2 regions of the Marinobacter nanhaiticus D15-8W genome follow, and region 2 is predicted to be linked to the other one. Evidence: predicted binding sites of a transcription regulator. Region 2 holds the regulator's gene; the other holds the start of a gene.
What was found. The regulator LexA, encoded in region 2, represses DNA repair genes until DNA is damaged. The targets are predictions, from matches to a motif close to CTGTNTNNNNANACAG.

Region 1 (12,136 bases), 170 kb from region 2:
GTAGACACCAACGTGGTGCCGTCGCGGATGGAATCGAAATACTGGTCGCGGATGCGGCTGCTGCGATAGCGGGCGCTGTTCAGGGCCTGCTCCACATGGGTGGCCTGGATCATCCTGGCGCCGGCCTGCCGGGCCCAGTAATCCGACTCCCGCAGCAGATTGGCGATATCAGCCGCGTGCAGCGACAGGCGCTCCTGATGGTCGGCGATGCGCGAACTGTATTCGATCACCCGCGCCACGGCTTTGCGGTCACAATGCAGCAGGTTCTTGTCCACCACCACGCTGGCGATGAACTTGGCGTATTGCTGTTCGCTCTCTGGCGTGCGGTGCATTTCGTTCTCGAAGTCCGCGGTGATCCGGAATAACTCGGAGAATTCGGGATCATATTCCTGCAGCAGCATCCAGGTTTCCCTGTCGCCGAACAGCACGATCTTGACATTGAGCGGGATCGGCTCCGGCTCCAGCGAAATCGTGCCGGACAGGGTCAATTCCCGCTCCAGGGAGTTGATCTGCAATGACCGCGAACGCAAAGCGCGCTTGAGGCCGTCCCAGACGAACGGCTGCTCGAGCACCTTGATCGCGTCCATCAGCAAATAACCGCCGTTGGCCTTGTGCAGGCTGCCCGGCCGGATCAGGGAGAAGTCTGTGAAGACCGAACCCTTGAAGGTAACGTTTTCCACGTACCCGAACAGGTTGTGGTACGTCGGGTTGTCTTCGACGATCACCGGCACGTCCTGATCCTTGTGATGCACCAGGAGGTTGATCTGGTAGCGCCGGGGCATCTTGCGATCCAGCGCCGCATAGGCGATAGCCGCCTGCTCGTCGCCGTCCTCGAGGAAGATATCCAGGTTATCGCCCAGATCCTTGCGCACAGCTTCCAGGTAGTCGACGACTTCCGGGTAAACCGTGTACTTGGCCACCAATTCGTCAAACTGGTGGCCGGTCAGGCTTTCCAATGTCTCTTCGTTCAGGGCCTGTTGCTTATCGGTGTACTCTTGCTCCAATTCGGCGATCTTGCGAAGCGCCGCCCGCAGCTTTTTCTCCAGCTTGTTGATCTCGTCCTCGAAGGTCTGGCGCTGTTCTTCGGTGAGGGCGGCAAAGGTTTCCTGCGTGTGAGGTTCCTCTCCGTTCATCGCCACGAGCCGATAGCCGCCCGGGGTCGACACGGTCAGGCTGACCTTCTTGCGCTTGGCCTGTCGGGCCACCTTTTCCAGGGCATCTTCCTGCTTACGGGTGTATTCGTTCTTCAACTGCTCCGCCCGTTCCAGGAACGCATCGCCCTCGAAGGTCTGCGGGATTACCTGGGTCAGACGGATCATCAGGCGATCCATGTCCTGCTTCAGGACCTGACCTTCACCGGCGGGCAGGCGTAACACCCTTGGCGAGCGGGGTTCCTCGAAATTGGCGACGTAGCACCAGTCGTAGCTCTTGTATTCCTTGTCCGCGTGGTGCTTCAGGTAACGCAGCATCATGGTGAGCTTACCGAGACCATTACGCCCAACCGCATACACGTTGTAGCCACCGTGCGGCATTGCCAACGCAAAACGCACCGCTTCCTGCGCTCGGTGCTGGCCGACTATTTCCTCAAGGGGCTCCAGTTGGCGGGTCGTTCTGAACGAAAAGTCTTTGGTATCGCACGTGCGGTAAAGCTGGTTTAGAGGCAGTGACTTCAAGGCGCCATCCTGTTTCTGGAAGTAAAAATGCAATAACAGGGCATTGTAGAAGGTGTCGACGCCCCTGTCGTGTGTTAACCATTTTGTAATCCATGAACGCTTAAGTTTTGCGCGATTTTGCCGTTAAACCATGAAATGATCCTCAACCCAGAGCGGTTGCGATGTTTTTAGATGGGTGGCCCGCATAGAGGAAGTTACGGTCGGCCCTTTGACTGCGCAGGTTTACAAGGTGACCTTATATGGAAATATCACGCTCATCGCCTTACAGTCTTAGCACGCTAGACCGCAAGAAGGCAGCAAGCCCGCAACGCACACCGGAAACCCCTGAAGCACCCGCAACGCCGACCAAACGAGTGATGGACCGTCGCGTCAGGCCGGACCGTCGGCGGCAACAGCAACCCTTCGAAGGCAAGGACCGCCGTAAACGATCGACCCGTCGAAGTCCCAGCCTCCTGCATCCTCACAACGCGCAACCGATAGCCGCAGAAGATCGGCGGGGAGAACGACTCGACACGTCAGTTTGAGCGTTCCGATGGCATAAAAGGCCAGTTTAAGGGCCACATCAGCTTTTGAGACATTTGTCACACTTGTCGCCCCGATCATTTTTCAGCCTGCCCACGGCCTCCTAAAATGAAAGCTCCAGACAGATAAAGCGCACATGCAACTATCTGGCTGAGCTTACGATCGTCGCCCATAACAATGACAAGAGTGGAAACCGGGGTTATGACCAAAGACACTGGAGACCGCCGTATCAAGAACCGCTACGAGGCGCATTGCCTGCAGGTCCGGCTCAGGGAGCGAGGCTTTTTCGGACGGGAGAAAAACCGCCTGCCAGTCACCTGCCTGGATATCAATCGTTACGGCCTGGCCGTTCTCTCACCGCGCCCGATGGATGCCGGCACACGACTCCTGCTGGATTTCTCGGGCAAGTACATTTCCGAATCACACGTAGCCGCGCGTATTGTCGACTGCCATTCCTACCAGGCGGGCTATCGGCTCGGTATCCAATTCAGCTATTGCCGGAATCGCCACAGTTACTCGCGCGCCGTGGACAACGCACTCTCGCGTATCGAGGGCTTCTACAATCGGCTGGCCGGCTAGCTAGCGCCTAATTCCCGGTTACAGGGCGCCCTCAAAACAGACCGGCATCCAGGCTGGCCGCGACATACATCCCCAGCTCCTCACATTGTTCTTCAAATGCATTCTGATACTCGCCGCGACATAGCACAGGATCGCAGGCCAGACGCCAGCGCAAGCCGGTTGTGATAGATTCGATGGCCCGATGGGTCCCGGTGCCGTCATGGCCGGCACGGATATAGAACGCAAATGGCAATCCCTGGGTTTTCTCCAGGCATGGGTAATAACTGCGGTCGAAGAAATCCTTGAGCGCGCCGCTCATATACCCCAGGTTCTCGGTGGTCCCGAGGATAATCGCATCGCACGCCAATACATCCTCAGGGCCAGCATCCAACGGCGCCATCACCTTTACGTCCACCGCCTCGATATCGGGATTGCGGGCGCCGCGCTCGACCGCCTCTAGCAGCTTACGGGTATTCGGCGATGGTACGTGGGCGACAATCAGTAGGCGTTTGCGGGCTTCCATTCAGTGCGAACTCCAGCTCTCGTTCAGAAGGAGTCCTTTACTCTGCATTTGGTTAGGGGTAGTGACAAGTGCCGAGCGGGCATACGTTACGTGCTAGAGCATTGTATGCGGCTATTTGATGCTTCAACCGGAATACCTCCCTTCACAATTAACCTTGGACTACGCCGTGCCGTAAGGCATAAAACGAAAAAAGAGCCGGCTCCTTTCGGAACCGGCTCTTTCGAAAACAACCCTATACGTCGACTTTAGAGCAACTCGCCACTGGCTTCTGCCGGGGCCTTGGCTTCCTTGTCCTTGCTTTCCGGTTTCGGCATCAGCTTTTCGCGGATCTTGGCTTCGATTTCCGTGGCCATTTCCGGATTCTCTTCCAGGAACTTGCAGGCATTCGCCTTGCCCTGGCCGATCTTGTCGCCGTTATAGCTGTACCATGCGCCGGACTTGTCGACGAAGCCTTCCTTCACACCTAGATCGACCACTTCCGCCATGTGGTAGATACCCTTACCGTACATGATCTGGAATTCAGCCTGCTTGAACGGCGGGGAGACCTTGTTCTTGACCACTTTGACCCGGGTTTCGTTACCCACCACTTCATCGCCTTCCTTCACGGCGCCGATGCGACGGATGTCCAGGCGAACCGAGGAATAGAACTTCAGTGCGTTACCACCGGTCGTGGTTTCGGGGCTGCCGAACATGACGCCAATCTTCATCCGAATCTGGTTGATGAAGACCATCAGGCAGTTGGCGTGCTTGACGTTACCGGTCAACTTACGCAGGGCCTGGGACATCAGGCGTGCCTGCAGCCCCACATGGGAATCGCCCATCTCGCCTTCGATTTCCGCCTTTGGCGTCAGTGCCGCAACGGAGTCGACGATGATCACGTCGATGGCATTGGAACGAACCAACATGTCGGCGATTTCCAGAGCCTGTTCACCGGTGTCAGGCTGGGAGACCAACAGCTCATCCACGTCCACGCCCAGCTTTTCGGCGTAGACCGGATCCAGTGCGTGCTCCGCATCGACGAAGGCACAGGTCTTGCCGGCCTTCTGGGCTTCGGCGATGACCTGCAGGGTCAGCGTGGTTTTGCCGGAACTCTCCGGTCCGTAGATTTCCACGATCCGACCGTATGGCAGGCCGCCAATACCCAGGGCCACGTCCAGGCCCAGTGAACCGGTGGAGACCGCCGGGATGGCTTCACGGGGCTGATCACCCATCTTCATCACGGCGCCCTTGCCGAATTGACGCTCGATCTGGCTCAGTGCCGCGCCCAACGCCTTCTTACGGTTGTCTTCCATCGCTGCGAAAACCTCGTCTTGATGTGCCGCCTGGCGGCATGATCCATAAACCCGGCCGCACCGGGTGAACTGTATATTTGAACAGTATTAAAACATAACGTTGGAAACAGGCCAAGTGCCATGTCCCATGCTATCGAAATAGAGAGACTAGCCCTGCTCCTGCAGGAAACCCCGTACGCCCTGCAGGGCGAACAGGACAGCCTGGCGACGGATGGCGTCGCGGTCGCCGGAAAAGTGTTCGACCACACTTTCGGTATCGGCCGGCGAGCGGCCCCAGGCGAACCAGACAGTGCCGACCGGCTTCTCGTCGGAACCGCCCCCCGGACCCGCCACACCGCTGATGGACACAGCTACTTGCGCACCGGTCGCAGCCAGCGCGCCCGCCACCATCTCCCGAACTACCGGTTCGCTCACCGCCCCATGCTCGGTCAGGGACTTGTCAGTCACTTCCAGCAGGACGCGCTTGGCTTCGTTCGAGTAGGTCACCAGACCACTGTGCACATAGTCCGAACTGCCGGCCCGGTCCGTCAAGGCCTTCGCTACCCAACCGCCCGTGCAGCTTTCCGCGGTGGTTATCATCAACCCACGCTCTCGCAACAGGTCACCGAGCGCGACAGCAGCCTCTTCGAGGACATCATCGGAAATCGACATGGAATAGCCTCCCCGGATATGAGAAAGCCACATTCTTAATGCCTGGATCGCTGCCGTCCACCCCCAACGGACATGGATTTTAGGAGGCAACCGGTCAGGGCTTTGATATGCGGCCGATTTCAGGATGAGGTAATTTTTGCTGCCAGGTGATCGAGCGGCATAACGTCCACTTCGACCTTAAGATCGTGGGCGCCGCCGCCACTCATCAGACCTTTGAGCGGCACCACATCGGCGTAATCCCGACCAAAGGCAATGGTGATATGACGCTCGTCAGGCATTAGATCATTGGTGGGATCGAAATCCACCCAGCCCAATGACGGATCGTAGACGCTGAACCAGGCATGGGAGGCATCGGCGCCGACCAGACGTTCCCGTCCCGGCGGCGGTATGGTTTCCAGGTAACCGCTGACATAGCAGGCCGGAATTCCCAGAGAACGCAGCGCGCTGATCGCCACATGGGCGAAGTCCTGGCAAACACCCCGTCGCTCCTTAAGCACCGTGTGCACCGGCGTCGCGAGGGTTGTAAAACCCGGGTCATAGGTAAACTCGCTGAAAATCCGATGGGTCAACCGTCGGGCGCCTTCCAGCAACGGCAAACCCGGTTCGAAGATGCCGCGTGCAAAGTCGGCCATGACCTCATCAGTCGGCGCCATGCGCGTGCCGACGCGAAGCATGCGGGCCTGCAACCCAAGCCGATCCCGGCTCTGGTCGAGGGTTTTCAGCGCTTCTTCCCAAGGCATCGACCGGGCAGGGGCGTCCGACAACCCTCGAGGCATTACGTCCACCTGACTGGTGACTTTGACACTCATCTTCCTGTGGACGGTATTGACGTGAAAGAAGGTATAAAGATTGCCGAAAAAATCCGGGTGATTGTAGAGACTGCTCGGATTCGGCGTCACCGACAGCCGACTGGACTCGATCTTCTGGTACAGCAGGCCGCGGGGTAATAAACACCCCCGGTTATAGCTGTTTGCGATGTCCTGCTCGTACTTGTAGCGGGTAATGTGGGTGATGCGGTATTTCATTGCGCAGGCACCTCACACATCGTCGATCGGACGCGGAATATCCGCGTGGTTGAAGTATGCCAGCGTGATCGCCTCGGACAGCTTGCTCAGCAGGTTGTTGATGCGCGTGAGCAGTTCGTCCAACTGTGGCGAGGGTTCGCCGGATTCGCTGATCAGTGCTTCCAGGTCGACCAGTTGCAGAGTGGAAACCAACTCAACCATCAAGCGCTGCTCCGCGTTCAGGCCAGTGAGCGTGGAATCACGCTCCGGCAGCAGATTCACCTGCCGTTTGAGACGGGCGCATTGGTAGCCCACCGAACGCGGCGTGCCTTCGTCCAGCAACAGCAGGTCGATGATGGCCACCGGATGCAGCTCCGTGCGGTAGCGCCGGCGGTACGTCATTAAAGTGTCCGCCATACGCAGCACCGCTTCCATCAGCGCCGCCGGTGGGCGCGGATACTTCACGAAAACCTTGTGCAGCAACGCGGTGGTCTGCTGGGCGCGCTCGATGTGCTGGCCAATATCCATGAATCGCAGGGTCTGGGTACGGCTCATGGTTTCGTTGTTAAGTCCGTAGATCGCGGACTGGAGCAGAATGATTTCATCCAATGCCCGATCCATACGCGAGGTGGAACCCCGGGCCGGAAACTGGTTCAAGGCACTTTGTAGCCGTTCGAGCACATACCAGGTGTCTTCACTGAAGTATTCACGCACGGACTGGGCGTTCATGATCAGCGCCTGCAATACCGCCAACAGGCCGTCCTTGCGCTCATAGAGGAAGAGCCCGGTCAACTGGTGGGTCAACTCCTCCATAAACTCCGTGGGCATGAACACACCGCCATTGATGGTGCAGGCGAATTCAACCAACGGGGTCAGGGTCGGCACCTGCTCATTTCGGGACAGGGTGCTGACGAGGGGCAGGGATGCACGCATGGCACGGCAGGCCAGGTTCAGCCGTTCGCTGTACCGCCCGAGCCAGAAGAGGTGATCCGCCACACGACTGGGCAGCAAGCCGGTCTTTCGCGATAGCCTCACGCTGGTCATCGTGTTGTGTAGCAGACTGATAGGGCTATCGTCCGGACTCTGTAGCCAGACATCCTTGGCCATGAATTTTGTGCCAAGACCTAACTGCAGTTGCAACGACTGTTCGTGGCAGCGGGCCAGCCCGCCCGGGAGGATCTTGTCGCCTTCAGCGTGACGCAGGACGAAACTACGCAGGGCGACATTGCGGGCCTGCACTTCCCGCTTCTGCCATACCGGTAACGTACTCAACGGCAGGATACGGCGTGCCACGAACCGCTGGGGTTCCTCGGCAATACGGTCCGCCAGCCCCTCCCGCTCGCGGCGACTGGCATTGGCATAGGTGATCAGCTTGCCTGGCTTTTCCAGGTCATGGATGACCATATCGATCAACTCGTCCAACACTATCTGGCGCTGCTCCGGATCGCCACACCAATAGGCTTCGACCGAAGGCAGGATCAACGACTCATCCAGCAGATGGCGACACAGGGTCTCCATGTAAGGGAGCAACGCGCCGCCGTCGACCAGTGCGCTGCCCGGCGGGTTGCAGCACAGCAAATTACCCTGCCGAATGGTCTGCAGCAGGCCCGGACTACCCGCAATATCGCTGTCCAGCTCCAATGGATCGCTAAGGTAGTCCGGCATGTAACGGAGCAAGGCGTCCACCGGCTGCAAGCCGCTCAGGGTCTTCAGCCAGATGCGTCCCTCGCGGAACATCAAATCCGCGCCATGGACCAACGCCAGGTCCAGGTAGTTGGCCAGGAAGGCATGTTCGAAATATTGCCCGTCCCGGTAGTTGCGGGTCATGAGGCCGATCAGAGGTTCACTGGCGTAGGGAATCTGGGGCACCAGGGCGCGTTGCAGATCCTTGAAGAAGTTGGCTAGGTGGCGTTTGTCGAATCGTTGGGTCAGTTCCGGGACGACCTGGTTGATGGCTACCCGATTCTCGAGGACATAGCCGAGCCCGCCAGGCGCCTGGGAGCAATCACCATAGACGGTCATACGCCCCTGGGCATCGCGTCCCATATCGCAGCCAAGCATCACCAGCCAGTCCATATCGTCTGGCAGCAAGCCGTGGCAGGGTAACAGGAAGCTTGCATTGCTATAGATGAGTTCCGGCGGCAGAATGCCGTCCTGGAGCAATTTCTGCGGCCCGTAGAGATCCCGTAACACCGCGGATAGCAAGCGCCGACGCTGGGCCAGGCCGGCTTCGACGGTTTCCCATTCTTCGAGATCGAACAGCCAGGGAATCAGGTCGAGGGTGCGGTTCTGCTGGTGCTGGGGATCGAAGGTAGCGCCATGTTCACGCAACTGATGCTGCAGGTCGGAGGACAGCGCGCCGAGCACATCGCCGCCCTGCTCCATCAACCAGCCGAGCACCTGGGACCAACCTGAATCTTCGGCCCGGGGCAACCATTCATCCATGGCCCGTGACGGGCACTGGTAAGACTGCCTGATGTCCTCCAGCGACAGGCGCGCGTCGAGTCGAGTCATGGATGAACCTTGTTTTTATGGTCGTCGAGCTTCCGCTAGGCTGCCGGCGCGTGAAGCGCTTGCTGGACCAGGGCACCATGCAGATCGATAAGTCCCGCCTGAACGGTATCGATCAGGCCATGCAACTCCAGCGTCGAAAGCGTATTCAGCGGATCAGAGTCTAGCGCTTTCCGAATCTTCGCAGTAGTTTTTAGCACATCCTTCTTGTTGGGCAGGTCACGAACTTCCCATTCGATCTTCTCCATACAATAGATGACCGAACGCGGGAATGGGCCGTAGGTCAGCAGGAAATCTATTACATCCGTCTCACCCTCTTCCTGGGCAAAATAGCGACGATAGGATTCCGTCGCACCCAGCGCACTGAGCAGCGAACTCCACTGGAAATGCCGACGACTCTGCGGGCTCGATGTGGGCGCCAACTGCTGCAGGATCAGCACATCCATAATGCGGGTGGTCATGTCCGCTCGCTCAAGGTGGCGGCCGATATTGAACAGTTGGTAGGTCTCGTCCCGCAGCATGGTGCCGTCCATTACGCCCACCACCGCCTGGCAGCGGCGAATAACCTGCGCCATGAGGTTGTAGCGTTTGGCCCGGCTGGAGGCCAGTTTGCATTCGGACTGCACGAACAGGTTGAGGGAATTGATCTCTTCCCAGAAATCCCTGGGAATAACCTCGCGAACGCAGCGGGCATTGGTGCGCACCTGGGCACAGGAATGGCGGATCGACGCGTTGCTGTCCTCGGCGACGATCAGGTAATGCATCACCCCCAATTCGCTGGAGCTGCCCTCCTGGACAAAACCGCCGGCCTCTTCCCCCAGCACATCGATCAGCACCGGCCAGCTCATGCGGGTGTCCTCGTGGGAATCGATGAGCATGTGGGTGGTGGCATTGATCAGGCGGGCCGTGTCGTCCATGCGCTCGAGATAGCGGCCCATCCAATAGACGTTTTCTGCAACTCTTGCCAGCATGACTCAGCTCCCGTGATTGATGATCCAGGTGTCCTTACTGCCGCCGCCCTGAGAGGAATTCACCACCAGGGAGCCCCGACGCAACGCCACGCGGCTCAGGCCGCCGTTGGTGCAGTAAAGCTTCTCCCCCTGCAGGATGAATGGCCGCAGATCCAGATGGCGCGGCTCCAATACGCCTTCTTCACACAGGGTGGGCGCCGTAGACAGGTTCAGGGTCGGTTGGGCAATGAAGTTGCGCGGGTTCTCGCGGATAGCTGCCGCGCAACGTGCGCGCTCTTCTTCGGTCGCCCGCGGCCCGATCAGGATGCCGTAGCCACCGGACTCGTTGGCAGGTTTAACCACGAGTTTATCCAGGTTCGCCAGCACGTGATCACGCTCCTTCTCGTCCATGCACAGGAAAGTCGGCACGTTCTCGATCAGCGGATCCTGTTTCAGGTAGTAGCGAATAATGGAGGGCACGAAGGCATAGATTACCTTGTCGTCCGCCACGCCCGAGCCCGGTGCATTGGCGATGGCTACGTTGCCGGCACGCCAGGCGCCAATCAGTCCAGGGACCCCAAGCGCCGAGTCCTTGCGGAAGACCTTGGGATCGATGAAGGTGTCATCGATCCGACGGTAGATCACGTCTACCTGCTCCGGCCCACGCAGAGTTTTGACGAACACCTTGTCGTCCTCGACATAAAGGTCGTGATTTTCCACCAGCAGGCACCCCATCTGCTGGGCCAGGAAGCTGTGCTCGAAATAGGCGGAGTTGTAGATACCCGGCGTAAGCACCACGATGCGCGGCGTGACGTCGTCCCGGGGCGAAAGGGAAGCCAGCATGTCCCACAATCGAACCGGATATTCATCCACCGGGCCGATCGTGGTTTCGGCAAACAGTTCCGGGAACACCCGTTTCATCACCGTCCGGTTTTCCAGCATGTAGGACACGCCGGACGGCACCCGGAGATTGTCTTCGAGCACCAGGAAGCGCCCTTCGCCATCGCGCACCAGATCGGTGCCACAGATATTGGCCCACACACCGTAGGCGGGTTGAAAGCCCTGGCATGGTGCAAGGAAATTCTTCGAGTTGAGCACCAACTCCTTGGGAACGATGCCGTCCTTGAGGACCTTTTGCTCGTTGTAGAGGTCATCGATGAACAGGTTCAGTGCCTGCAAGCGCTGTTTTAGCCCATCGCTGGTGCGTTCCCAATCCGAGGCGGCGATGGTCCGCGGGACAACATCCAACGGCCACGCGCGGTCGATGTTCTGGCTATCGGAATAGACGGTAAACGAGACGCCCATGGATGAGATGGTGCGGTCCAGTTCGGCCTGGCGGGCGGCCAGCTCATCGGCGCTGTTCTGCATGATAAAGCGGGTGATGGCCAGAGCCTGGGGGCGGGCGTTGCCGTGGGCATCCACCAGCTCGTCGTAACAGTCCGGGTACGGACGATAGGGATCAAGTGCAATCACATCTGACATGGTGGTCAGGCTCCCTGCTGTTGTCTGGGTGGCTCCGTTTTTGGGAGAACCAGCGCGACCGAAGAGGTCCATAAGTTTCGCGCGCTGGAGTTATACGTTCAGCAAAGCCAGTGCCACATCAGAATTCAGCTTTTTTTGTCGTGAGGTCGTCAATTTGTTTTGAATTATTCAATTAAAGATTAGACCGTGAGGTCGAGCCTGTGAATTTTGCGACGTAAGCCTTGCGCCCCAAGGGGTCACCTTCCTCAGAACAAATCCAGCCACCCTGGCTCGTTTCATCGCTTCGCAGATTTCCTTACAATCCCGTTTTGCCCCATCCCACCGGAACGAGAAAAACGGATCCCGCATGTCGATCGCGCCCACCGAGCTCAGTAAACAGACGCCCATGATGCTTCAGTATGTTGCGGGCTTTCAGTGTAAGGCAGTGTAGATCAGTGTTTGCGCGGGTTTTTCGGGCTGGCCGCTGATTCGTCAAAACGGCAGAATGGGGTATTTTTAGGCGGCATTTTGCCCCATTTTTGCCCCAAGGGGTTGGGCCGGGACACGGCAAATCTCAGGATGGCAGGATTTGAACCTGATTTTTAGGGATGGCTCGACATGCAGCCCCATAAAAATCAGTAGTTTGGTGTCGTAGCGTGTCGTAAGATTGATGCGTTTGGGACAAAAAGTGGGACACAGCTAACGGAGCTATCATGAATATCGAAACCATCTACGAAGAGTCGCCAGAGGAAAGGTGTCTTTTAGAGGAACTCGAGCGCCTGAAAGTGGAATACAGTCAGGCGGCGGCGCCTATCCTTGATCGCTTATGTCACCTCCGCTCACTTCGTATGCCGATGTACCGGATATCTGCCGCCGATGCCCGGCACCTTGGGCTGCCTTTAGCTTCGGGCGACGGGCCATAACCACAGACACCCAGCAAGCCACCAGGAACAGCGCGTTGCCCAGGAGGGCGCGAAGGTGGTGGAGCTTG
Region 2 (12,136 bases):
GTGGCAGGACTTCGTGATCGATCAGTTGCGGCTCCAGGCTTCAGTCAGGGAGGGCGAGCGGGTCGCGTCGGAACTCAATGCGCAAGGCGTACGGGCGGGCGAGCAACTGATTGGCGATGCCGATGTTACGCTCAACGGCACGCGGGACAGCCACCGGCTGACCCTCGATCTGGACAATCCTGAGGTGGACGTGCAGCTGGCCCTCGAAGGCGGGCTGAACGATATCTGGTCTGGCGCGTTGGTTTCTGGCCGTGTGGCTTCAGCGGACCAGGCCTGGACGCTGGACCAGCCGGCGGCCCTGGCCTATACCGGTGCGGGTCGGCTTACCCTGGGTGCCCATTGCTGGCGCTGGCAGGATAGCAGCCTGTGCGCGGATGATCAGGTGCTGTTACCGAACCAGCAAATTGCCTATCGCCTCGATGATTTTCCGATCTCTGCCCTGGCGGCGTTGCTGCCGGATAACGTCCGTTGGGATGCGAGTGTCGATGGCGAGATCGACCTTACGATCGACCAGGCTGGTCCCCGTGGACGTATCGCGCTGGATGCAGGGCCGGGGCAGCTATCGGTGCGACAGGCCGACGAGTGGCAGTCTATCGCCTATAACGTTTTAACGGCCGAAATCGGGCTTCAACCGAACGAAGCGACCCTGGCGCTGGACTTCAGCGGTGATCAACTCGGCCGGCTTGACGTGGACCTGAGTGTCGATCCGACCGGGGCAACGCGGGAACTGCAGGGCACCTATGCGCTTTCCGGCCTGCAGTTGGCGGTGATCGAGCCCTTCGCCGGTCTGGAATCCATCAGTGGCACCGTTAGCGGTAAGGGCGAGCTCTCCGGCCCGTTGATGAATCCGGAGGTTCACGGCGTGCTCAGCCTCAACAATGGCCAGGTGCTGGATCCCACGATCCCGATGCCGCTGGAAGATATCGATGCGGACATCGAGTTCAACGGACGGCAGGCAAATATTGACGGCACGGTACGCCCCAATGACCGCAGCCAGGCCCTACTCGATGGTCAGGTTGACTGGAGCGGCCAAAAACCCAGCTTCGTGCTTAACCTCAAAGGTGAGCGGCTACCGCTGCTGTACGAGCCCTATGCTCAGCTTGAGATGTCGCCGGACCTGAAAGTCTCTTTCAAGGACCAGGCGCTGTCAGTCACGGGCCGCATCGCCGTACCGCGAGGTCAGATCGAGGTCAGGGAGCTGCCTGCCCAGGCGGTGTCGGTATCGGACGACGAAGTCATCGTCGGTGAGGAAAAGGAGGCCGCCCCCGGCCCATCCCTGTCCATGGACGTGACCGTCGTGGTGGGGGAGGACAAGGTGACCTTCGAAGGTTTCGGTGTCACTGGTAACTTGAAGGGCGAGCTGCGGATCGGCAATAACCTCGATACCCGCGGCACCTTGCAGTTGGTGGATGGCAGCTACGAGGCCTACGGCCAGGAGCTGGAAATACGACGTGCCCGTTTGCTTTTTGTCGGGCCCATCAGTCAACCGTACATTGATATCGAGGCTGTGCGCCGGGTAGATAATGTGGTGGCCGGTATTCGTCTCAGTGGCCCGGCAGAGGAGCCGGAGGCCGAAGTCTTTTCTGAGCCTTCCATGCCCCAACAGGAGGCGCTGTCCTACGTGATTCTCGGACGCCCGCTACGTTCGAGCGGCGATCAGGGGCAGGTCGGCCAAGCAGCGCTTAGTCTCGGTCTGGCACAGACTAACGAGCTGACGCGCGGCATTGGCGAGCAATTCGGCATCAAGGATTTGACGTTGGAAGCGGAGGGGTCGGGCGAGACGGCCAGTGTCGTCGCCAGCGGCTATATTACCGATGATTTGTCGGTCAGGTATGGCGTTGGGGTGTTCGAGCCGATTACGACGGTGGCCCTGCGGTACGACCTTGGCCGCTATTTCTATCTGGAGGCGGCCAGTGGCCTGGCCGCCTCACTGGATCTGTTCTATACCCGGGATTTCTAATCGATCTCGAACGTGGCGCTGACTGTGACGGTGAGCTCCCGGTTGCCGATTGCCGTTACCGGGCCGGACTTACCGCGGGCTTCAGCCATCATCATCGGTACCGGGCGACCGCCGTAACTGGTGGATAGCATCTTCACGTCGCCGCAGGTCTGGTTCAGGCGCATGGCAATGAACTCGCATTGCTCCCTGGCGTCGTCGATCGCTTTACCCAGGGCCTCTCGCTCCAGTTTCTCTTCGCTGGAATGGAAGAAGTTGCCGTCGCTGATATGGTACTCAAGGCCACTTTTCTGGGCAGCTTGCAGTACCGGGTTGAGCGAGTCCAGGGCGGGCAGGGTGAAGCTGACGGACTGCGAGGCGACCGCGCGGGCGCGGGGCTGATCACCCTCCTTGTTGGGAGGAAGTTGCTGGGTATACAGGTTCAGGGTTGCGCTATCGTAGTCCTCGAGCTGGTTGCGATAGGCGCTCACGGCCTCTTCCCATTGTGAAATCTTCTCCCTGACGGCGTCCGTGGCGGCCTGGGGATCCTGGTCTTCCTCCCGTGCAGTGAATTGCAGACGGATACTGTCAGGCGTGAACTCGACCTTGCCTTCACCGGTAACGCTGACTTCTCCCGCCAGTGCAAGGGCCGGAAACAGCCCAAGGGCAAGGATAGCGGCGCGTAAGGCACCGTGCTGACCACGAAGTCGATCGAATGACATAATGCGATTCCTTGTCTGATTGATGTTTTGGGTCTATCTGTCGTTAGGGAGCTCAAAGAAGTTGATTCGTATACCTGTGGTTTAGCGAATCAACCTGCAGAGGTTCCTAGATTGAATTCAACGGAGTTAGTTTCATGCTTGTGCACGGACAACAGGTGCGTCTGACACGCAGGGAGCAGCAGGTGCTGCTGGAGCTGACCGGCAACGACCCAGCCGGCATCCGGACCCGGGAAGATCTTCGCCGCTTTGCGGAAGACAACCTGGTTGCCGCCGATCAGGACGCCGAAACCCTCAAGCAGCTGAAAGGCGTGCTCAACAAATATCTTTCGGCGCTCTGATCTCTCTTCGCGCACCGGGGCCTCGTGCTGCTCTGCAACGTCCCTGAGGACCCGGGGCCTCAATGCGATAGGTAGGTGGCTGCTCAAAGTACCGGACCCTCGATATGCCCCAATCGATGCAATTTGCGGGCACGGACGGCGGCGACGAAATTTTTGAATATCCGCCTGTGCGGAGGGTGGTAAAGCAGGTATTCCGGGTGCCATTGAATACCGAGCAACCAATGGCCTTCCTCGCTTTCGATAGCTTGCACGAAATAGTCGTTATCCAGCGCCACGACCCGCAAGCCGCGCCCCAACCGCTTGATCGACTGGCTGTGAATACGATTGGCGCCGATGGTCGGTCCCTGCATGATATTCCCTACGAGGCTATCGTGGACCAGTCGCACGGTTTGCAGAGGTAGCAGCAGCGGTCGGTGGCGCGTGTTGACCCGCAGGGGCGTGATGTCCTGACATAGGGAGCCACCACGGAAGATGTTGATGAGTTGGGCACCACGGCAAATACCCAGCACTGGCAAGTGCAGGTCTTGCGCTTCGGTGAGTAACCGCCAATCGGTTTCATCCCGGATTCGGTCATAGTGGGCGCGGACCTGCGGTTCCTGACCATAGCGCGAGGGATGGACGTGAGTGCCTCCGGACAGCACCAGGCCATCCAGCATGCTCACGTCCACGTTCGATCCCGGTCGGATAAATAAGGTCCGCGCTCCGTACAGGTGAAGTCCGAAGCGGATCAAGCGGTGGGTCAGGCGCTGGCGCGACGGGCCGCTAACCCCAATAGTCAGCCCAGGTTCTGCTTCAGCCATGCGTCACAGCGATCCTTCCAGCTGGTGGTCAGGTTCTTGAAACTGAGCTTGCGGCTTGCCCGGTACTCGCCCATCAGGTCCGCCAGTTTCCCCGCATCGGCGGCGAGTTCCTCGACGACGACCCAATCGTTCCAGACACTGGAAAAATGCCATTCCGGGTTGTCGATGTCGCAGTCCGGCAGGCGGTAATGCAGGGTTGGGCGGGACTTGACCCGCTCGTCGTCCACGTATTCGCGCAACAGCGTCTCGTTCAGGTGTGCGAACAGCGGGAGCAGGTCCAGGGCCCGGTTGCGGGTTGGATTGTAGTGGAGATAATCCTTCATCAACTGACCCTGGTCCGGCGCGTAGTCCAGCTCCATGATCAGGTCAACATAGTCGCTGTCCCAGGGCTCGATATACGTGGTGAATTTACGACTGATATCGAGTTGGTGACGGGCCTTGAGCCAGTCGTAGAGGCCAGCAAAGGCGCGGAAATAGTTAACCAACGTGGCCGGTTCGAGGTCCGGTAACTCCGGATTGAGCTGCAGGCCAAAGGCATAGATTAGAGCTTCCCGGCTACCCAGCGCACCCGCTTCCCGCAACTTGTCGCAGAGGTACTCGACGGTTTCCAACTCGGATAGGGGGAGCGGCGGCGTAATAATCTCCAGCGGCACGATACGCTCGGCGGCGGCATCGATCACCTCCATCGCGTGTCCGCCCAGTTCCCGGATGGTCTCCGGTAAACGCTCGTCCCGGAGGTCCAGATCCTTGATTGGATCGGAGTCCAGCTCGATGGTGTAGTCGCCTGAGGGCGTTTCGATCCTGGTTACATAGCGGGAATCGAGCCTGGCCTTGCCCTTAAGGAGCTGGGCCGCGAGCGCTACCAGGTTTTCGTAGGTCAGGCCAGAGATCTCCACCTCCACGCCAACCCGGCGCTCCTTGCCTTCCGAGGTATTCCGGATGCTGGGCATCCGGCATGCCTGATCCTGCGTCATTTGAGCTCCTTGCGTTGCCGCCACTGAAGCCCGCGCCATTGGGCTGAACGTCCTGGGCCGATAAGCTCCCGGTCGCTCTCTTTGCGGGCGATGTCACTGCGAATCACTTTAACACACTGTTTTGTCGGGACGATGAACAGTCGTTAAGCCTGACAGGTTTATTGCCAGGACGTCTGGCTCGTTCACTGACCCGTCGAACCGACGGATGTCTGTAGTGGGCTTGCTTCACCTAATTCCTGCTAGACTTGAACCTGCATATCTTGAAACCTGTTCAAGTCGAACGGAGCCAGCCGGGAGCGACTGCCCTCAATGCTCGCCAACACCCTGAAACAGCTACTGGGCGAATACCGCCCCGAACGCCTGCTCGTCGCCGGCGAGGCTGCGCGCGAGGTGGGCTCGGAGTGGGTCGACCATTCCGGTGCCGAGCTTGTGGACCTGACGGAAAATCCGCTGGGCATCATGGAGCAACCGAGGGGTGTGGCGGACCTGGCACTCATCACCGATATACTCTCGCATCTGTCCCACGATGATGCCCGACAGCTATTGGGGTGGCTGCGTAATGCGGGCGCGCGGAGAGTTGCGGTCAGTGTCGCGCCAGGCGATGACTGGTCCTTCAATGACATGATCGCGCTGGCATTCCGCCGTTATTCGGCACTGGACGATGGCACCACCGTTTATGCCTACGATATTGAAACCTATAACCGCCCGCGCGACTGGAACAACCCCAGGTACTGGGCCAATCCCGAGAACTGGGGCAAATATCGCTGGTAGTCAGGGCATTAGATCCCGTTCCACCAGATCGGCAAACCGTCGCAACAGGCCCTGTGCTTCGGGTGTCTGACGCAAACCGGCGCGCAGGTCGACCACTGGCAAGCCTTCGGTCCTGAGGGCGGTGTCCAGCCGGTTGAGATAGGCGGACATGATGGGCGCCGTGAATTCGGGGTGGAACTGTACGCCCCACGCGCGACGGCCAATTCGGAAAGCCTGGTGGGGTTCATGGTTCGAACTGGCCAGTAGCGTCGCGTTTGGCGGCAGGCGAACGGCGGACTGCATATGGGTCAGGTGGGCCGGAAATACGTCCGGTAGTGCGCCCAGCAACCAATCCGTCCTGCCGTCGGCGTTCAATGTAATATCCAATGTGCCGATTTCCCGCCCGTCGGGGTGGTAGTCTGCGGTTCCGCCCATGGCGTGGGCCAACAGCTGATGGCCATAGCAAACGCCCAGAACCGGCAAATCCCCTGCGATACGGCGTGCAAGCCAGGCAGCGGTGCGCTCGCTCCAGTCCGCCCGCTCGCTAACCATGGCCGGGGAGCCGGTGACCAATACGCCATCGGAATGCTCTGGCAGCGGGGCGCCGCTGGCAACATCATGAACCTCAAGCCGAAGGCCAGGCCTGCCTAGCTGGCGAATGAACCAGTCCTCGAAGTCGCCATGCTCGGCCTTGATTTCCGGGTAAGTCGTGCCAGTTTTGATGATACTGAGTGTCTTCATGATTCTCCGATGGTAAATGGCTTGCCGCAAGTGGACATGTTGTTTGCTGTCGACGGAACGGGAGCCAGGGCTGGGCGGCTCTGGGAACGCGATAGTCAACGGGAATAGACAGTACCGGCAATGGAACCATGGCCGCATTTTAAGGGAAAGTCGTTCCCGTTAGGCTGTAAGGTATTCAGGACGAACGTATTTCATGGAGGTCGTAATGGAAGAACAGTGCATTCGAGTCTTCGTTTCCGGTCGGGTCCAGGGTGTTAATTTCCGCGGCAGTACGCAGGAGCAGGCCAAGACCAAGGGCATCTCGGGCTACGCCAAGAATCTGACCGACGGCCGTGTCGAGGTCGTGGCCTGCGGTGACGAATCCGCACTCGAATGGTTGCTTGAGTGGTTGCACAAGGGACCTTCTTCGGCACGTGTCGACGAAGTTAAGGTCGAGTCCATTCCCTATAAGCCCCGCAAGGAATTTTCCGTTAAATAGCATCAGGTTCCAACCTTTAAACGCGGCGGCCGCCCTTGCCGGCGGCCTGGCTGTTTCTCCTGTCTGCAGGGTTTACACTGGATAAGATACTGTATATAGTTCCAGTTACTGTATATAAAGACAGGTAAACGGCATGAAGCTGACACCGCGACAAACCCAGGTACTCGACGTTATCCGGCGCTACGTGGATGAAACGGGCTATCCGCCTACCCGCGCGGAAATTGCCCAAGAGCTGGGCTTCAGGTCTGCCAACGCGGCAGAGGAGCATTTGCGAGCGCTGGCCCGCAAAGGTGCGATAGAAATGGTACCCGGCGCCAGCCGTGGCATTCGCCTACCCGAAGAGGAGGAGGACCCCGGATTGCCGATTGTGGGGCAGGTCGCTGCGGGTAACCCAATCCTCGCCCAGGAACATATTGACGACTACTGCGCTCTACAGCCGACGTTCTTTTCGCCGTCCGCCGATTACCTGCTGCGCGTGCGCGGCATGAGCATGAAAGATATCGGCATTCTCGACGGTGACCTGCTTGCGGTCCACCGGACCCAGGATGTTCACAACGGGCAGGTCGTTGTCGCTCGCGTTGGTGAAGAAGTCACCGTCAAGCGCTTCAAGCGTGAAGGCAGTCATGTTTACCTCCTGCCCGAAAACGAAGAATTCGAACCGATTGATATCGATCTGGCCGAGCAGGAGCTGTTTATCGAAGGTCTCGGTGTTGGTGTGATCCGCCGCTCGGATATGCACTGACCTTTATAGAATCTGGCGTGTGTGAAGTTGGAGGTGTCTCGTGGAGCAGCTCAGTTTTAACCAGAACCTGACATACAATGCGGCGGCTATTGCGTCGCCGACCAAGGCTGTGTCCCGGCAGTCCGCTCGCTATTCGGCGCTGAATGGGGCTCGTACCGGCGCCGTAGCCTTCACGGCGGGGCGCGATGCGCGTCCAGATTACGCGGATGTTGCGAGACCTTCGTCGGTCGAGAAGCCTGAAGGTAATGTTACCGAAATCATCCTGCCGGAAGCGCAAGTGGAAAACATGCAGTTGCTCCTGCCGATGCTGACGCAACTGAACCAGGAGCGTCGCTGGTTGGCGTGGATCGATCCGCCCCAGGCTCTGATGCAGAAGTGGCAGCAGATGCATGGCATTATCGCCAGTGAGCTCCTGGTACTGCGCTCCACGGGTCAGCATGATGCACTTTCCCTTGCCGAACGCGCCCTGGCCGCGGGAACCTGCCACGCGGTGGTGATGTGGACGGCGGACGCCCTGGGGGCTGCGGCGTTCGATCGGCTGCAGACAGCTTCCGCAAAAGGCGATAGCCACGGGGTGGTACTGAGGCAGCGGTGAATTGCTGGGCTGAATGCGTCGTACTGTATGATCGCTCGACACAGATCCGAAGCAACGGCAGTCTGAAAGACTCTCCTTATTCGGAAAGAAATAGGAATGGTTAGAGCGCTTTATGAGGCCCGGTCGCTTAGCTAGCCTGCAAGCGGGTCAGCAGGATACATAAGTGCTGGCCAACAAAAAACGGGCGCTTCGGCGCCCGTTTTTAGTCTGAGGAGCTTGGGATGCGTTTGGAGTTGGGTGTTCCGGGCTGCCCCTATGCACTTGGCACGATAAGGAAAGGAAGTTAGTGCAGGGTCCTGGGGCGAGATGACGGCTGGTGCTCCGGCTCGTCCTCTTCCCAGTCGAGGTCATGGGCTATGTTGCCGACAGCTTCGATACCGGCGGTCATCATCGCCTTGGCGACTGCAAGGTCGCGCTCTTCCATCATGTCTCGTGCTTCCTGCGAGAACGAGATACGTACCAGCGGCGCGGTCTCATCATCAGCGCGACGCAATGCAAAGTCGCCATTTGGAAGTTCGACAATTTCAAGAATTGATGTAGACATAGTTACTGCCTTTTCCTGACGGCCAGGCCGCCTGAATGAGAAGTTTACTACTGTGAGCTTTCCGTTTGCCTGTGAGGTCGCTGTGTTAAAAAGATTAAGCCGTCATCCTCGGGGCTTACCACTCATCGTGACGCTCCAGGATCATTTCGACGTAGTGTTTCAGCGCCTTCGCCGTTTCCAGAAGAGCTGCCACCGACCGGTCGGGCCCTGAGTCTGCAGCAACAGCAATCATGTTCTCCCGTTCCGCAGGTGACTTGCGCTCACTTGGACGCTGCTGCGCTTGAACCATGAACTCGATGTGTTGCCACCAGGAGCCGGGGTCGGCCGCCAGGGAGCGCAACTCATTAAGCTCGGCCTGGTCGCCGGCCAATAGATCGGCCAGTTCGTCCAATCCCCGTGGCGCTGCATTACGCACCTGATAAATATCTGCAACCAGACGAAGCAATGCTGTACGCGCTTCGATTAGTAAAGCTACGGCTCCCTGGGTCGCGGCTTCCCGCTCTGCGGCTTGCGCCTGACGTTCAGCGACCCGAATCAGGGTCGTCGCCAGGAATACTTGCTGCTTGGTGAAAGACGGCCACTGAGACGCCATAGATCAATTCATCGCTCACTTGAACACTATGTCCGTAGTCTAACAGATAGCGGCGGTGGTTTCGCCTTCACATAGGTGGGAAATAGGCAATTTGGTAGCGTTAAGAAACTTGATTTGCGTCATGGGTTTAACAACTTCCTACAAAGTAATTCTTGTCATTTTTGCATCAATCAGGCAAATAGGCGCCCGGATTCGAAATTTTCAGGCATTTTCCGCGACGTTGATGCCCAATGGCTGAATGCTCCGAAATTGCCGTCTGGAGGGGAATCATCATGCGCCATCGCTTTCTTGTGCTGACCGTGTTTTTACCGCTTGCATGGCATGCTGCTGCCAATGCGAAGGTATCTGAGGTCGAAGCAGCACGGCTCGATCAGGACCTGACGCCGATTGGCGCTGAACGGGCAGGTAACCTGGCAGGCACTATTCCGATGTGGACGGGTGGCTCGGCTACGCCGCCGGAAAATTACCGCCAGGGCGAGATTGAGGTGGACCCTTTTCCGGACGATAAACCGTTGTTCGTCATTTCCGCCGAGAATATGGACCTCTATCGGGAGAACCTGACCGCTGGACACCAGCGATTGCTGCGCCAGTACGGCCCGGACTATGTCCTCCCGGTCTACAAGACCCGCCGCACTGCAGCCTATCCCGAGCGTATTTACGAGCGTTCACGGGACAACGCCGTAAGTGCAACACTGCTGGACAATGGGAACGGCGTGCGCGATACCATCGCCACCAGCCCGTTCCCCGTGCCTCAGAACGGCCTTGAGGCTATCTGGAATCACATCCTGCGCTACCGCGGTGAGGAAGTATCCTTTCGCTCCGCATTTGCGACTCCAACTGTGGACGGCTCCTTCAACCCGGTATTGACCGAATATGATTATTTCTTCGCCTACAGCGAGCCGGGTGTCCAACTGCGTGATATCGACAACAAGATCTTCTACCTGAAGACCCGCATCATGGCGCCGTCGAGCCTGGCCGGTACCCTGAACCTGGTGCACGAGACGCTGGATCAGGTGCGTTCTCCCCGTCTGGCCTGGCGCTATGAATCCGGCGAGCGCCGTCTGCGTCGCTCGCCGAACCTGGCGTACACCACCGACCTGCCCAACAGCTCGTCGTTACGCTCGGTAGACCAGAAGGACATGTATAACGGCGCCCCCAACCAGTACGACTGGGAATTGAAGGGCAAGCGCGAAGTCTACGTACCGTACAACGCCTACAAGTTGCATCAACCCGAGGCAACGGCGGATGAAATCATCCAGTCCCGCCACATCAACCAGGCGCTGACCCGCTATGAACTACATCGCGTGTGGGTCGTCGAGGCAACGCTGCGAACCGGTATGGAACATATCTACCACCGCCGCGTGTTCTACCTGGATGAGGACAGCTGGCAGATCCTGGCGACGGAAGAGTATGACGAGGACGGCAAGCTGTGGCGGATTTCCGAGGCCCATAACATCAGCTACTACACCGTTCCGGTGTTCTGGACCACGCTTGAGCTGACCTACGATCTTCGATCCGAACGCTATTACGTGGATGGCCTGGACGACGGTCAGGGACCGTATGACTTCAGTCCCGGCTTCCGCGGCAACGAATTTACCGCATCGGCGGTGCGCCGTTCGGCGCGGCGCTAGGCTGTCGCAAAACCCGGCGTGCTCGTTTTCGGTGGGCTGAATGTTCTGGATGAACTGAAAGCAGTCAGTAGCCCGAAACCGCTCGAAAGCCCGGCCCGTTCTGTGCCGGGCTTTTTGTTATCGGGACGTCCGCGTAATCTGCGGGGCATTGTGGGGAGGGCGCTTTGAGCCGCTATACTGGTGGCCATTAAGTGCCTGCTCATATATGGCAGGCTGGCACGTGAACGGAGAGAAATCATGCCCTCGGCGCTCGAAACCCTGGATACTTTGCTCGATGCCTTTCGCCACGCCCTGTCAACGGAGGATATGGTTGAACTCAACCGGATTACCGAGGCGGTGCGACCGGCCATCCAGGCCGCAATGGCTGACGTGAAAGAGGGCAATACCGATTCCGGTGCCTTGCAGGAACGTTTGCTTGACTTACAGGCCTTGACCGAGCGGGCCTCTCAAGACGCCAGCAAAGCTCGCGAAGAGGCGGCTAAGGGGCTGCGCGAGATCAACCAGAATCGCAATGCGGTGAATGCATACGCCAACGTAAGGAATCGAGGATCCCGTTACTAAAGAGCCTCTGATTCGACACGGAATTCTGATTATTGACAATTTATTGCGTCATAAAATTGACTGTCACCGATCCAGAGTCTTAAATACGCGTCATAATTCAGGCATCATCTGCTGCACAATACGCTCGATTATGAGCTGGTGCATTTTCTGAAGCGTAGTACCTCGCTTTGAATGGTACTGATCGAAAGCCGGCACTTATTTTGAAGCCGGCTCTTATTTTGAAAATCGGTACCGACTGAAGATAAGTACTCACTGACGATTTGTACTCGCTGAAAATGGGTAATCACTAAAATGTGGTGCTTACTGAAGTCTAGTACTTGCTAAGAAAGCTCCGAATCATCCGGTTGGCTGTTTTGCGTCGGCTGCCCCGGTATGACTCCGGTTAGCCCCTTTAACCGGACTTCATACCGGCCGTCAGGACTGCGAGCCCAGGAGCATTTTATCGACCCGGAGATCCAGACTGCATGTCCAGCGACAACAATAAAATACTGGTGTTGATTGGCGATCAGGATGTTTGTCGTGACCTGACGACGATCCTCGAATTCCTCGGTGAGGTGCCGACCGTCGTGTCGCCGGACAAGGTAGGCTCTATGGATGCCGACGCCGTCAAAGACGTCTCCGCTGCCATCCTGGATGGCGGCCAAGCCGATCTCCCCGGTCTGGTGAGAGCCCTGGATAAAGTCGATGCCGGCCTGCCGGTATTGATGATCGGGGACCCGGACCTGGCTGATC

Region 1: recA (recombinase RecA) is a predicted target of LexA. The motif match lies at 4,638-4,653, and genes of this name have one in related genera.

What each region holds. Positions count from the first base shown of each region.
Region 1 is NZ_AP028878.1:3,513,365-3,525,500, forward strand. It holds gene RE428_RS15650 (Lon protease family protein) at 1-1,673, opposite strand, end outside; gene RE428_RS15655 (PilZ domain-containing protein) at 2,397-2,774, shown strand; gene RE428_RS15660 (flavodoxin family protein) at 2,806-3,276, opposite strand; gene recA (recombinase RecA) at 3,522-4,568, opposite strand; gene pncC (nicotinamide-nucleotide amidase) at 4,716-5,219, opposite strand; gene RE428_RS15675 (transglutaminase family protein) at 5,339-6,244, opposite strand; gene RE428_RS15680 (circularly permuted type 2 ATP-grasp protein) at 6,257-8,737, opposite strand; gene RE428_RS15685 (alpha-E domain-containing protein) at 8,773-9,705, opposite strand; gene RE428_RS15690 (circularly permuted type 2 ATP-grasp protein) at 9,709-11,166, opposite strand; gene RE428_RS15695 (hypothetical protein) at 11,859-12,068, shown strand.
Region 2 is NZ_AP028878.1:3,342,184-3,354,319, reverse strand. It holds gene RE428_RS14900 (translocation/assembly module TamB domain-containing protein) at 1-1,960, shown strand, start outside; gene RE428_RS14895 (SIMPL domain-containing protein) at 1,957-2,658, opposite strand; gene RE428_RS14890 (hypothetical protein) at 2,793-2,996, shown strand; gene RE428_RS14885 (gamma-glutamyl-gamma-aminobutyrate hydrolase family protein) at 3,080-3,796, opposite strand; gene RE428_RS14880 (amidoligase family protein) at 3,772-4,770, opposite strand; gene RE428_RS14875 (DUF6231 family protein) at 5,080-5,541, shown strand; gene RE428_RS14870 (glutamine amidotransferase) at 5,542-6,261, opposite strand; gene RE428_RS14865 (acylphosphatase) at 6,467-6,739, shown strand; gene lexA (transcriptional repressor LexA) at 6,873-7,481, shown strand; gene RE428_RS14855 (cell division inhibitor SulA) at 7,522-8,076, shown strand; gene RE428_RS14850 (hypothetical protein) at 8,360-8,620, opposite strand; gene RE428_RS14845 (DUF6586 family protein) at 8,736-9,212, opposite strand; gene RE428_RS14840 (DUF1329 domain-containing protein) at 9,485-10,843, shown strand; gene RE428_RS14835 (hypothetical protein) at 11,081-11,404, shown strand; gene RE428_RS14830 (sigma-54 dependent transcriptional regulator) at 11,869-12,136, shown strand, end outside.